3 regions of the Bacillus silvicola genome follow, and region 1 is predicted to be linked to each of the others. Evidence: predicted binding sites of a transcription regulator. Region 1 holds the regulator's gene; each other region holds the start of a gene.
The links. The regulator Rex, encoded in region 1, represses fermentation and respiration genes when NADH is low (regulators of the CRP and FNR family bind a similar motif). The targets are predictions, from matches to a motif close to TTGTGAAATATTTCACAA.
Positions count from the first base shown of each region.

Region 1 (4,475 bases):
TACCTTGTTGTACCACTTGCTCTAATACTGGTAAGATTTCTTGGATGTTAGAAATCTTTTTGTCAGTGATTAAGATGTATGGGTTATCAAGAACCGCTTCCATTTTGTCAGAATCAGTGATCATGTAAGGAGATGCATATCCACGATCAAATTGCATACCTTCTACTACGTCTAATTCTGTTGTGAATCCTTTAGATTCTTCTAAAGTAATAACGCCGTCGTTACCAACGCGCTCCATTGCTTCAGCGATTAATTGACCTACTTCTTCGTCAGCTGCAGAAATAGCAGCTACTTGTGCGATAGAAGATTTGCCTTCGATTGGTTTAGAAATCGCTTTTAATTCTTCAATTGCAGCAGTAACAGCTTTTTCGATACCTTTGCGAAGACCCATTGGGTTAGCACCAGCTGTTACGTTTTTTAAACCTTCACGAATCATAGCTTGCGCTAATACAGTTGCAGTTGTCGTTCCGTCACCAGCTACATCGTTTGTTTTGCTAGCAACTTCTGCCACTAATTTCGCACCCATGTTTTCGAATGCATCTTCTAATTCGATTTCTTTTGCGATTGTTACACCGTCATTTGTAATAAGTGGTGAACCAAATTTTTTCTCAAGTACAACGTTACGACCTTTTGGTCCAAGCGTTACTTTTACTGCGTTTGCAAGAGTGTCGACACCGCGAAGCATCGAACGACGTGCTTCTTCACTAAATTTAATATCTTTTGCCATAATAATTGACCCCCTTGGATTTTTAAAATGTATATAATTAACCGATAATTGCTAAAATGTCACTTTCACGTAAAATCAAGTAGTCTGTACCTTCGTATTTCACTTCAGTACCTGCATATTTTGAGAAGATGATAAGATCACCTGCTGCTACCTCTAAAGCAACACGCTCACCATTTTCAAGCACTCGGCCTGTACCTACTGCAATAACTTTACCCTCTTGTGGTTTTTCTTTTGCAGTGTCTGGTAATACAATACCACTTGCTGTTTTTTCTTCTGCTTGAACAAGTTCAATTACAACGCGATCACCTAATGGCTTTAGCATGAACAATAACCTCCTCATTTTGTTATGTGAATTTTATTTATTAGCACTCAAGTCACCCGAGTGCTAACACACTTATAATAATAAATAATCTCAATTTCTTTTGCAAGTAAAAAAATCATAATTTTTTCGCAAATTACTATATAAACTTTTCTATATAGAATCCTACTTCTACTACCTTTACTATATGAATCGTTGTTTCCACTACTCGTATGTTACAATATGAAAGGACACCCTAAGTTGTTTTCGCTACACACACAACTTTTTCCTGTCTTCTATTATCATTTCAAATGAGGATTTACGAAAAAAACATAATTTAAGTGACAGTTTATATCGTAGGTAGCATATTTACATGTTATCCTACCTTATCTCATACACTAGAGTTAGAAAGGATGGTTAAACCCTTTGAAAAAACAATATTGGTGGGTTATCGTTACATACATTTTAATGCAGTTATCTTCAATTGCCGGATTACCACTTCTCTTGAAAACTGGACTTTATGATAATAAGGGATTTACTAGAGAGGAGAAATTCCAACTCATAACTGGCCATTGGGCAATCATTAGCTTCTTTATTGCATTATGTATCGTACTTTGGTTACTTAGAACAGATATTCGTGACAGGCATTTAGATAAAATGCGCTCTACTGTTCCAGCTACAATTGGATGGATTTTTATCGGGTTTTTCTTAGCATTTTTCTCACAAAGTATTGCTGGTATGATCGAAATGTATGTATTAGGTATTAAACCTGGATCTGAAAATACAGCAAGACTTATGGATATCGCAAGAACAACACCTTGGTTCCTTATTGTTGTATCTATTATAGGGCCAATTTTAGAAGAAATCGTATTTAGAAAAATTTTATTTGGTACACTTTATAAGAAGTTTAACTTCTTTATTGCCGCTATTATTAGTTCCCTTGTATTTGCGGCGATTCATTTTGATTTTACTCACTTATTGGTATACACTGCTATGGGGCTCGTATTCGCCTTTTTATATGTAAAAACGAAGCGTATTATCGTTCCAATTGCAGCCCATGTTGCAATGAATACATTAGTTGCAGTTGCTCAAGTTTTAGTAAGCAATGAACAAATTCAAGAAATGATTAAAGAAGCTGAAAAAATGCAAGGCTTTATCGGAGGATTTTTTGTATGAGAAACTCACCATTGTTCATGGCTGCATTGTATTTTCTTCTTGGATGTATCTTTACACGTTTCGCCATTACGAACGTAACAGATACAATCTGGAATATGTGGACAATACTATTTGCAGTTATGGCAACAATTGATTTTAATTTGGCACTTCGCCTTATCTTAGTTAAATTCACAAAGAAAAAACAATAATAAAACGCAGAGGTCGCTTCCTCTGCGTTTTATTGTGGATAATTCTTCAAAAAGTACACAAGTGTTTGTAACTCTACAGCTAAATCAATATGATGAATTCTTATATTCTCTGACACATTTAAGCGTGCTGGTGTGAAATTTAAAATACCATGCACGTTCGTTTCTGCCAATCTATCTGCCACAGATTGTGCTACTGTAGCGGGTACTGTTAATATTGCCACTTGTATATCAGTTGATAAACGTTCTTCTAGTTCATCCAAATGATATACAGGAATGCCTCCGATTTCTGTTCCAACTTTCTCTTCACTAACGTCAAACGCCATTTCAATTTTTGTATTATTGTTTTTCGTGAAATTATAATGTAAGAAAGCGGTCCCTAAATTACCTACTCCAATAAGTGCTACACGTGTTATATCATCTTGGTCGAGTGTTTCACGGAAAAATGATAATAAATAATTTACGTTATATCCATAACCTTTTTTCCCTAACGCTCCAAAATATGAAAAATCTCTTCGAATAGTTGCGGAATCAACCTTTACCGCTTCACTCAATTCGGCTGATGAAACACGTTGCTTACCAGAAAGAGATAAGTTTTGGATAAATCGATAGTATAGAGGCAATCGTTTGGCAGTGGCCTGTGGAATTTTTTGCTGATCCATATAACCTCTCCTCTCTTCCTATCTTTATTCATATACTTGAATCAAATACAAAAGTTTAGCACTCATGAATTTCCTTGTATAATAAAGAGAAGAAGTATTCTCTCTTTATTTTAAACTATACACTATTTTTAGTATGATTGAGAAATATAAACATGGCAAAGTTAAGAAATTATTTGAGGTGAAAACATTGATTTTATTACAAGTAAACGCGCTTTCGAAATTATACGGTGCAGAAACGATTCTTGCAAACATAAAATTGGAAGTACAAACGAAAGATCGTATCGCACTAGTCGGACGAAATGGAGCCGGAAAATCTACATTATTAAAAATAATAGCTGGTGAGTTATCTCATGATGGTGGTGAAATTATAAAACCAAAAGATGTCTCAATGGGGTATTTAGCTCAAAATACCGGATTAGAAACGTCTTTAACAATTTGGGATGAAATGTTAACCGTCTTTACACACTTGCAGCAAATGGAGACAAAACTTCGAAGGCTAGAGCAAGAGATGGGCAAAGAAGAAAACTTTTCAAATGCAGCTATATACGAGAAATTATTAGCTGATTATGATCAATTACAATTAGATTATAAAGATCAAGGTGGCTATCAGTACGAAGCGGATATCCGCTCGATTTTAAGCGGTCTTGGCTTCCCAGTTGAAATGCACCAGACGACAATTTCTACATTAAGTGGTGGGCAAAAAACACGATTAGCTCTTGGTAAATTATTATTAACTAAACCAGATTTACTTATTTTAGACGAGCCTACAAACCATTTGGACATTGAAACATTAACTTGGCTTGAACAATATTTACAAGGTTATCCTGGCGCAATTTTAATCGTTTCCCATGACCGTTATTTCTTAGATAAACTCGTTACACAGGTATACGAAATTTCTAATAAGGAAAGCAAACGATTTGTTGGTAACTACAGTAAATATTTAGACTTAAAATCGGCACTATACGAGCAAGAGATGAAACGGTATGAAAAACAACAGGATGAAATTGCTAAACTTGAAGACTTTGTGCAAAAAAATATAGCTCGTGCATCTACAACAAAGCGCGCTCAAAGTCGCCGTAAACAATTAGACAGAATGGAATTATTAACTAGACCATTGGGCGATTCTAAGTCAGCTTCCTTCCACTTTGATATTGAAAAACAAAGCGGAAATGATGTTTTACAAGTGAAAGATGCAACTATTGGCTATGATGAAGATCCGATTATTGAACATGTAACTATGCGCTTAACTCGTGGGGATAGTGTTGCTTTAGTTGGACCGAACGGAATTGGGAAATCCACATTGTTAAAATCACTTGTGAATAAGTTACCTCTACTAAATGGTGATGTTTCTTTCGGATCAAATGTATCTGTTGGTTATTATGATCAAGAACAAGCTAACTTAACATCTTCTAAGCGAGTTTTAAATG
Region 1 is NZ_JBNGVC010000013.1:947,468-951,942, forward strand. Features, by position in the region: gene groL (chaperonin GroEL) at 1-727, opposite strand, end outside; gene groES (co-chaperone GroES) at 765-1,049, opposite strand; gene ACP6L7_RS26915 (CPBP family intramembrane glutamic endopeptidase) at 1,452-2,201, shown strand; gene ACP6L7_RS26920 (YdiK family protein) at 2,198-2,389, shown strand; gene ACP6L7_RS26925 (redox-sensing transcriptional repressor Rex) at 2,419-3,048, opposite strand; gene ACP6L7_RS26930 (ABC-F family ATP-binding cassette domain-containing protein) at 3,236-4,475, shown strand, end outside.

Region 2 (4,475 bases), 270 kb from region 1:
AACATTTTACAAGCAGCGCTAAAAGGAAAGAAGAAAGTAGTCTTTGCGTCTACTTCAGAAGTATATGGTAAGGCAAAGCCACCCTTCTCTGAAGAGGGGGATCGATTATACGGGGCAACTTCTAAAATACGTTGGAGTTATGCGGTGTGTAAAACGTTAGAAGAAACATTATGTTTAGGATACGCTTTAGAAGGTTTACCTATAACGGTTGTTCGTTATTTTAATATTTATGGTCCAAGAGCGAAAGATGGTCCGTATGCAGGGGTAATCCCACGATTTATCAGTGCGGCCTTGCAAGGAGAAGACATCCTTGTATATGGAGATGGAATGCAGACGCGTTGCTTTACGCATGTAAGTGATGCGGTAGAGGCAACGATTCGAGCGATGGATGAGAAGGTAAATGGTGAGATTATTAATATAGGTTCTGAGAATGAAAAAAGTATAAAAGAAGTAGCAGAAGTAATTAAAAAGCTAACGAAATCTTCTTCAAAGATTGTCCAAGTTCCTTTCGAAGAGGTATACCCATATGGCTTTGAAGAAATTCCAAATAGAAGACCGGATGTAACGAAATTAAAAGAACTTGTGCAGTTTCAAGCGACAGTAACGTGGGAACAAGGATTGAAAGAAACTATTAAGTGGTTTCGTGAAGAAAATAATGGCTAAGTCGCTATCAATTATTATACCTGTATGTAATGAAGTGGATACGATTTCAGACGTTATTCAATCGGTAAAAGGATTAAATCCAGTAGAGATTATTGTAGTAGCAAACGGTTGTAATGATGGTACAGAAGAGGTTGCTGATCGATTAGGATGTAAAGTAATCAAGTATACAGAGTTACTAGGGAATGATGTTGGTCGTGCAGTTGGCGCAAAACACGCCATAGGTGATGTATTACTATTTATAGATGGAGATTTTGCTATTCAAACTTCAAAATTACAATTATTCCTAAATCCAATTTTACATGATCAGGCCGACATCGTTTTAAATAATTTGGACGCACTATTTTTAAAAAAACAAAAACCGCACTCTGTGACAGTATGGCGTCAAATATTAAATGCAATGTTAGAGCGTGAAGCGTTAAAAATTGATTCTTTATTATCCGTACCTCATGCGTTGACGAAAGAAGTTGTTCAAAGTATTGGATATGAATGTTTTGTTAATCCTATTGTGGCTCATTTACGCCTAGTTCAAAGTAAATGGAGAATTAGTCGTCATTGTGCAATTGATGTTATTACGCCAAATAAATTTCGGCCGACTGAGCATGCTGCGTATGGCACGGGTCTTTCTCCATCTGAAAAACGGATGATAGGTGATCATATAGAAGCTGTAGCGGAGCGGATAGTAGGCAGTGATGAGCGCGGAGGATATTATGACGGAAATAGGAAAAGAGAAAGTGTCTATCATACGTTAAGTTTCGAAGATTTTTATCAAGGATGGGGCGTTACATCTAAGTTGTATAAAGGAAAGCAATTATCGGTCATTATTCCTGTACAAGATGAAGAAAAAACGATTGGAAATGTTATAGAAGAGATTCGCAAAATTGAACCTTTTGAAATTATCGTTGTTGTAAATGGGTCGTCTGATCAAACAGTAACGATTGCAAAAGAAAAGGGAGCAACAACAATTGTATATAAAGAAGCACTTGGAAACGATGTAGGGCGTTCACTTGGAACTTATTTTGCAAAAGGGGATATTGTGTTGTTTATAGACGGTGACTTTGTTATTCCGGCTAGAGAATTATATCCTTTCGCAAAAGCTATTGCAGATGGAATGGATGTCGCATTAAATGATCTAAATCATTATTTAGATTTAAGAGTACCGCTTCATCTTGTAACTGCATTTAAATATGCATTAAATTTAGCTTGTGATAGAAAAGATCTAGGAGTAGGCTCTCTTATCGCTGTACCGAATGCGTTTAGCCGTAAGTGTTTGAAAGAAATCGGGTATAGATCTTTACTGTCACCGTGTGTAGCACAAGTGAAAGCTATTCTGTCAGGATTCGAAATTGCATGTGTAAGTCGTATAGAGGTAGATAAGATGAATCGTATTCGTCCCAATGAACATTTTGCAAAAATAGGTCATCCTCCAGCTGTTTTGCGTATTATAGGTGATCATATAGAAGGATTAGAGCAATTAATTGTATTAGAAGGCAGTCGTGGTGGATTCTATGATGGGAATAGAAAAAGAGATGTTTTAGAGTAGTAACAAAAAAAGTGTACAACATATGTACACTTTTTTGTTCTGTTATAAAAACTATAACAGATTAGGAGATAAGAGTATTACAGCTCTACAATGGGTATTGTTCTTATATTACAAAATAGGACTCGTATATAAGGATACCAAAAAAATACAATTAAGGAAAGGGTTAATTATAAAGACTTTTAAGTGAAGTTAACACTATACATATAGTGGTTTGCTCAACATTTCACAAACATGTCACAACTATTTCGTTCACTTTCGCCAAAAAGTAGTATTCTAAGTGTGTAAGCTGTTATATAAAAAATCTTAGTCCTGTACTAATCAAAAATGGAGGAGATTAGGATGACTCAAGTATTAGAAAATGTTAAAAACGCATGGGAAAACTTTAAAGGTGAAAAATGGAAAGCAGAGATTGATGTTCGCGATTTCATTTTAAATAATGTAAACGTTTACGAGGGAGAGGACTCTTTCTTAGCGGAGGCAACTGAAGCAACGAAGAAACTTTGGGATCAAGTAATGGATTTAACAACAAAGGAACGTGAAAACGGTGGCGTTCTTGATATGGATACAAAAATTGTTTCTTCTATTACATCACATGAACCAGGATATTTAAATAAAGATATTGAGAAAGTGGTCGGTTTCCAAACTGATAAACCATTTAAACGTTCTTTACAACCATATGGTGGTATTCGTATGGCGGAACAAGCTTGTGAAGCGTATGGATATGAAATGGATAAAGAACTTAGCAGTATTTTCAGAGACTGGCGTAAAACTCATAATCAAGGTGTATTTGATGCATACACACCAGAAATGAAAGCGGCTCGTAAGTCAGGTGTTATTACTGGTCTTCCAGATGCATATGGACGTGGACGTATTATCGGTGATTATCGCCGCGTAGCATTATATGGTATAGATCGTTTAATTGAAGCGAAAAAAGCTGATTTTAATTTAACTGGTGGTGTAATGAGCGAAGAGACAATGCGCTTACGCGAAGAATTATCTGAGCAAATGCGTGCACTTCAAGAGTTAAAACAGATGGCTGCTTCTCATGGATTCGATATTTCTAAGCCAGCTACAAATACACAAGAGGCTTTCCAATGGTTATACTTTGCTTATCTTGCAGCAATTAAAGAGCAAAACGGGGCAGCAATGAGTCTTGGACGTACATCTACATTCTTAGATGTTTACATTGAAAGAGATTTAGCAAATGGTACTTTAACAGAAGAAGAAGCACAAGAAATCGTGGATCATTTCATTATGAAGTTACGTCTTGTGAAATTCGCAAGAACACCTGATTATAATGAACTATTCTCTGGTGATCCAACTTGGGTAACTGAATCTATCGGTGGTATGGCGTTAGACGGTCGTCCGTTAGTAACAAAAAACTCATTCCGTTTCTTGCATACATTAGATAATTTAGGACCAGCTCCAGAACCAAACTTAACAGTTCTTTGGTCTAAACAATTACCAGAGAACTTTAAAAACTACTGTGCGAAAATGTCTATTAAAACATCAGCAATTCAATATGAAAATGATGACATTATGCGTCCTGATTACGGCGATGACTACGGTATTGCTTGTTGTGTATCTGCAATGAGAATTGGTAAACAAATGCAGTTCTTCGGAGCACGTGCAAACTTAGCGAAAGCATTACTATATGCGATTAATGGCGGTAAAGATGAAAAATCGAAAGCGCAAGTTGGTCCTGAGTATGCACCAATTGCTTCTGAAGTATTAGATTACGAAGAAGTTATGCATAAGTTTGATATGACAATGGAATGGTTAGCAGGTCTATATTTAAACACATTAAATGTTATCCACTACATGCACGATAAATATAGCTACGAACGTATTGAAATGGCGCTTCATGATACAAATGTTCTTCGTACAATGGCAACAGGTATCGCAGGATTGTCTGTAGTAGCAGACTCATTAAGTGCAATTAAATACGCAAAAGTAAAACCAGTTCGTGATGAAAATGGTATTGCAGTTGACTTCGAAATTGAGGGGGATTTCCCTAAATACGGTAACAATGATGATCGTGTAGATGAAATCGCAGTAAATCTTGTGAAAACATTTATGAACAAGATTCGCAAACATAAAACATACCGTAACTCTGTTCATACAATGTCAATCTTAACAATTACATCTAACGTCGTATACGGTAAGAAAACTGGTAACACTCCAGATGGCCGTCGTACTGGAGAACCATTTGCACCGGGTGCAAACCCAATGCATGGCCGTGATACAAAAGGTGCATTGGCGTCATTATTAT
Region 2 is NZ_JBNGVC010000013.1:672,799-677,273, reverse strand. Features, by position in the region: gene ACP6L7_RS25615 (UDP-N-acetyl-alpha-D-glucosaminuronate decarboxylase) at 1-663, shown strand, start outside; gene ACP6L7_RS25610 (glycosyltransferase family 2 protein) at 656-2,203, shown strand; gene pflB (formate C-acetyltransferase) at 2,543-4,475, shown strand, end outside.
Region 2: a site for Rex is predicted at 2,415-2,432, ahead of pflB (formate C-acetyltransferase). Genes of this name have one in related genera too.

Region 3 (4,475 bases), on a different contig from region 1:
GTGACCATACTTGTATTTTGTAGTATTTCTTTTATATGATTGAAGCCTAATCTCTCTGTCCAGTAGGCAGTACGCTCTCCGTAAATACCAGTTTCACGATAATATTGCATGTAAGCTGTAGCGATGCGAAGGACATCATCTTCAGTAGGGACAATCATTACAAAATCAGCCTCGCGTACTTCAGTACCACCATTTCCGCCAATATAAAGTTGGAATCCATTTTCGACACAAACAACGCCAAAATCTTTCGTCAGTACTTCCGCACAGTTACGTGGACAACCTGTTACACCCATCTTCATTTTATGAGGCGTATCTACCATTTCTAATGATTGTTCAAGTAACATACCAAGTCCTAATGAATCTTTCGTACCGAATCGGCAGAAGCGAGAACCAACACATGATTTTACATTACGTAGAGATTTTGAATACGCATATCCCGAAGTCATATTTAAATCAGCCCATACGTTAGGTAAATCTTGTTTTTTAACACCATATAAGCCGATTCGGCTAGCACCAGTAATTTTCACAAGAGGAACATTATACTTTTTCGCAACTTCAGCAATTTTCATTAAATCATCAGCTGTTGTAACGCCTCCGTACATACGTGGAATAACAGAGAATGTACCATCGTGCTGGATGTTACCATTCATTCTTTCATTAACGAAACGGGATGATTTATCATCTGCATATTCTTCTGGAATCACCATACGTAAATAGTAATTTAGAGCAGGGCGACATTTTGAACAGCCATCTTCATGTGAAAAATCAAGAACATTTCGTACTTCTTTTGGTGATTTTAAACCTTTCTCATGAATCGCCGCTACGACTTCATCACGTGATAAAGTTGTACATCCACACATACCGGTAGACTGCGCAGAAGCATCAAAAGCATCTCCGAGTGTATGAGATAAAACTTGTTCCACAAGCGGACGACATTTTCCACAAGACCCCGCCGCTTTCGTACATCCTTTTACTTCTTCAAAAGTAGTTAACTCTTGTTCTAAAATGGCATGAACGATTGTACCTTTCGTAACACCATTACATCCGCAAATCGTGTCATCCGCACTCATAGTAGCAACGTTAAGTTCACTTTCTTCACCAGCTTTGTGAAGAAGGGAAGTTGCTGTATATTCTTGTATATCTTCTTCTTTCTTTAACATGCTAAAGAGGCGTGTACCATCAGCAGTATCCCCGTATAAAACAATACCAACGACTTTATTGTCACGAATTAATACCTTTTTATAGGAACGTTTACATTCGTCAAAGATTGATATTGCTTTCGTTTGATCATCTTCATATATTTGGCCAGCAGAGAATAAATCACAACCTGCAACTTTTAATTGCGTACCGACGATACTGCCCACATATCCATCAGTTTGTAAATTTGTTATATGCTTAGCTAATGTTGCACCTTGTTCATAAAGAGGAGCAACAAGTCCATATGCGATACCATCATGTTCCGCGCATTCGCCAACTGCATAAATGGATTCATCATTTGTTTGCATATAGTCGCTGACTACAATACCGCGATTTACAAGTAAACCAGCATCTTTTGCTATTTGAGTATTCGGACGTATTCCGACAGCCATTACGATTAACTCACAATCTACAACTTCACCATCTTCAAATAGAATGCCCTCAACATGGTCTGTACCAAGAATCTTTACCGTTTTCTTTTCCATTAGAAACTTCATGCCTTGCGCTTCTAAATCTTCACGTAATAGAGAAGCTGCTTTGGAATCTAGTTGTTGCTCCATTAAGCTCGGCATTAAATGAACAACATGTACGTCCATTCCTAAGTCAATAAGACCTCTTGCAGCTTCTAAACCAAGTAATCCACCACCAATGACAACGGCCTTTTTCTTTTCTTTAGCGGTATCAATCATAAATTGTGTATCTTCAATTGTTCGAAATCCTGTTACACCAGGAAGGGTGGAACCTTCGACTGGTAAAATAAAAGCACTAGAACCTGTTGCGATAATGAGTTTGTCATATGTAAGAGTACGACTCTTTTCTGTGATAATGATTTTATCTTCTCGGTTAATACTTTGAACTCTTTCATTTGTATACAAAGTTATTTCGTTTTCTTCGTACCAACTATATTCATTCATAATGATATCTTGCATATTTGTTTTGCCTTGTAAAACATGAGAGAGCATAATGCGGTTGTAGTTTGGATGCGGTTCATCTCCCAAAATAGTAATCTCATATGAATCACTATCATGTTTTAATATTTCTTCCATACAGCGTATGCCAGCCATACCATTTCCGATCATAACTAAACGTTTTTTCATATTTATTTCCCCTTTTATGTGAAATGCTGAACAAAGTATTATATTCTCATTATAGAAAATCAAAAAAGGGGAAGATGTGATGTTTATCACATTTTTATAATGATTCACAAATTGTTAAAATTCGGATTTATGTGAAGGGAGAAGCGAAAGGGAATTTGGTTATATGGATAGAGGGGGAGGGGAAGTATAAATAAAGTGAAGGACATGAGCATTTATACTCATGTCCTTCACTTTATTTATGCTTTTGTAATTGCACGCGGAAATAAAATATTATTTTCTAAATGAATATGCTCAAATAAATCAGATTCAATGGCTTCAAGGCGCTGGTAAACAAGGCGATAAGTGCCGCAAGCTCCTTCTGGTGGAGTAAAGTCATCTGTCACCCTACGAAGTTCTTTAATAATATTGCCAGCATGGTTATGTTCATTCTCCAACTCATCTACTACTTTACGTAACTTTGTATAGTTTTCATCAGTTGGATTTCGTTCGAATTCTAAAATTAATGGGAAATCCTCTGTTTCTTCTTTAATTAAATGTTGTTCTAATTCAATCTTAAGTTCATGAAATAGTTTATGAGTTTGAGCTAAATGAGGCTGATTTGCCCCATGAACACGTAATACCTTAGTCACATATGGACTTAACTGTGGCAACTCTTCATTCAAATAGCGATGATGCTTATTAATTACATAATCAATCAATTCACGATATGAAGCATTTTTCCAATCAATTTCCGATTCATTTAATAGTTTCGTTTTATGATAAAGCGTATTTAACTCTGTAATTACTTCAGAAGCTGATAAATTTCTTTCATTAATTGCATCAATCAGTGGTCTATTACCACCACAGCAAAAGTCTATTCTATATGATTTAAAAAGGTCACTAGCTTTCGGGAATTGCGTAACAATCTCACCAACAATTGAAGTTTCAGTAAATGTATGTTCCATATGAATACCTCCATAAAGTTTAAATGTAATATCTAAATCAAGAATAGCGATAATTTAAAATCAATGTGGTGATTGAAATCACTTATTATGTGTCATTTTTGAGAATAATAAAATGAGTTTTATAAAAGGAAGGGGGAGGGTAATTCGTCGCAATAGTTTCTGATAATAAAAAAGAAGCTTACTAGAAGCTTCTTTTTTATTACTATTTTTCACACGCGACTCCATCACCATCACGATCAAGGTGAGAGCTGTAACCTGGCTGATCTCTATATAATGGAGCTTTCCCAGCAGCTCTAACTGCGGCACAATTTTTGTAATATGCGTTACTAGTATTTCCTGCAGCTGGTTGTGTTTGAGTTTGCTGTGCTTTTTGTTGTTCCTGTTGTACGAGAGCTTGTTCAGCGGCTTGACGTTGTTGCTCTTCTTGTTGTTTGCGAGCTTGTTCATCAGCTTGACGTTGTTGCTCTTCTTGTTGTTTGCGAGCTTGTTCATCAGCTTGATGTTGTTGTTCTTCTTGTTGTTTACGGGCCTGTTCTACAGCTTGACGCTGTTGCTCTTCTTGTTGTTTACGGACCTGTTCTACAGCTTGACGCTGTTGCTCTTCTTGCTTACGAGCTAGTTCATCAGCTTGGCGTTTCTCATCCTCTTGCTTACGAGCCAGTTCATCAGCTTGACGTTTCTCATCTTCTTGCTTACGAGTTTTTTCGTCCGCTTCTTTCTTTTCTAATTCCTTTTTCTTTTCGTCATCTTTTTTCTCTTCACTATTAGAAGCGACTTGTTTATTCGTTGCTGTCGTTTTTTCAGAAGAAGGACCTGAAATACCTAATAGCGCAACAAAAATGACAAATAAAATAGCTGTAATAATAAATTGTTTTTTTGCTACACCGGTTTTCTTAATTACAGATAAGATTGCTAGAACAAGGAAGAAAATAAATAAAACAAAGCTTAAAATAGAAAAGAATTCAACAATTGGGTGATTAGAAGTCTCTGCGCCAGTTATTATTAAGACGATTGAAATCATAAAAAGAATAACGGTAGAACGACCATATTGTTTTACTTTACCATTTTTCTTAAAGAACGAGATGATGCAAAGAATTAAAAGGATAAAAGCAATAAAAAATAAAGCCGCACCAATATTACTCAATACTGTCATTTGAATACCTCCATTTGTAAGATTTTCTCTATTGATTATATAAAAATCCATTGGGAATTACAGGATTTTTAATAAAATAAAAAG
Region 3 is NZ_JBNGVC010000001.1:325,717-330,191, reverse strand. Features, by position in the region: gene nirB (NADPH-nitrite reductase large subunit) at 1-2,294, opposite strand, end outside; gene ric (iron-sulfur cluster repair di-iron protein) at 2,531-3,238, opposite strand; gene ACP6L7_RS01655 (excalibur calcium-binding domain-containing protein) at 3,441-4,391, opposite strand.
Region 3: a site for Rex is predicted at 2,311-2,328, ahead of nirB (NADPH-nitrite reductase large subunit). Genes of this name have one in related genera too.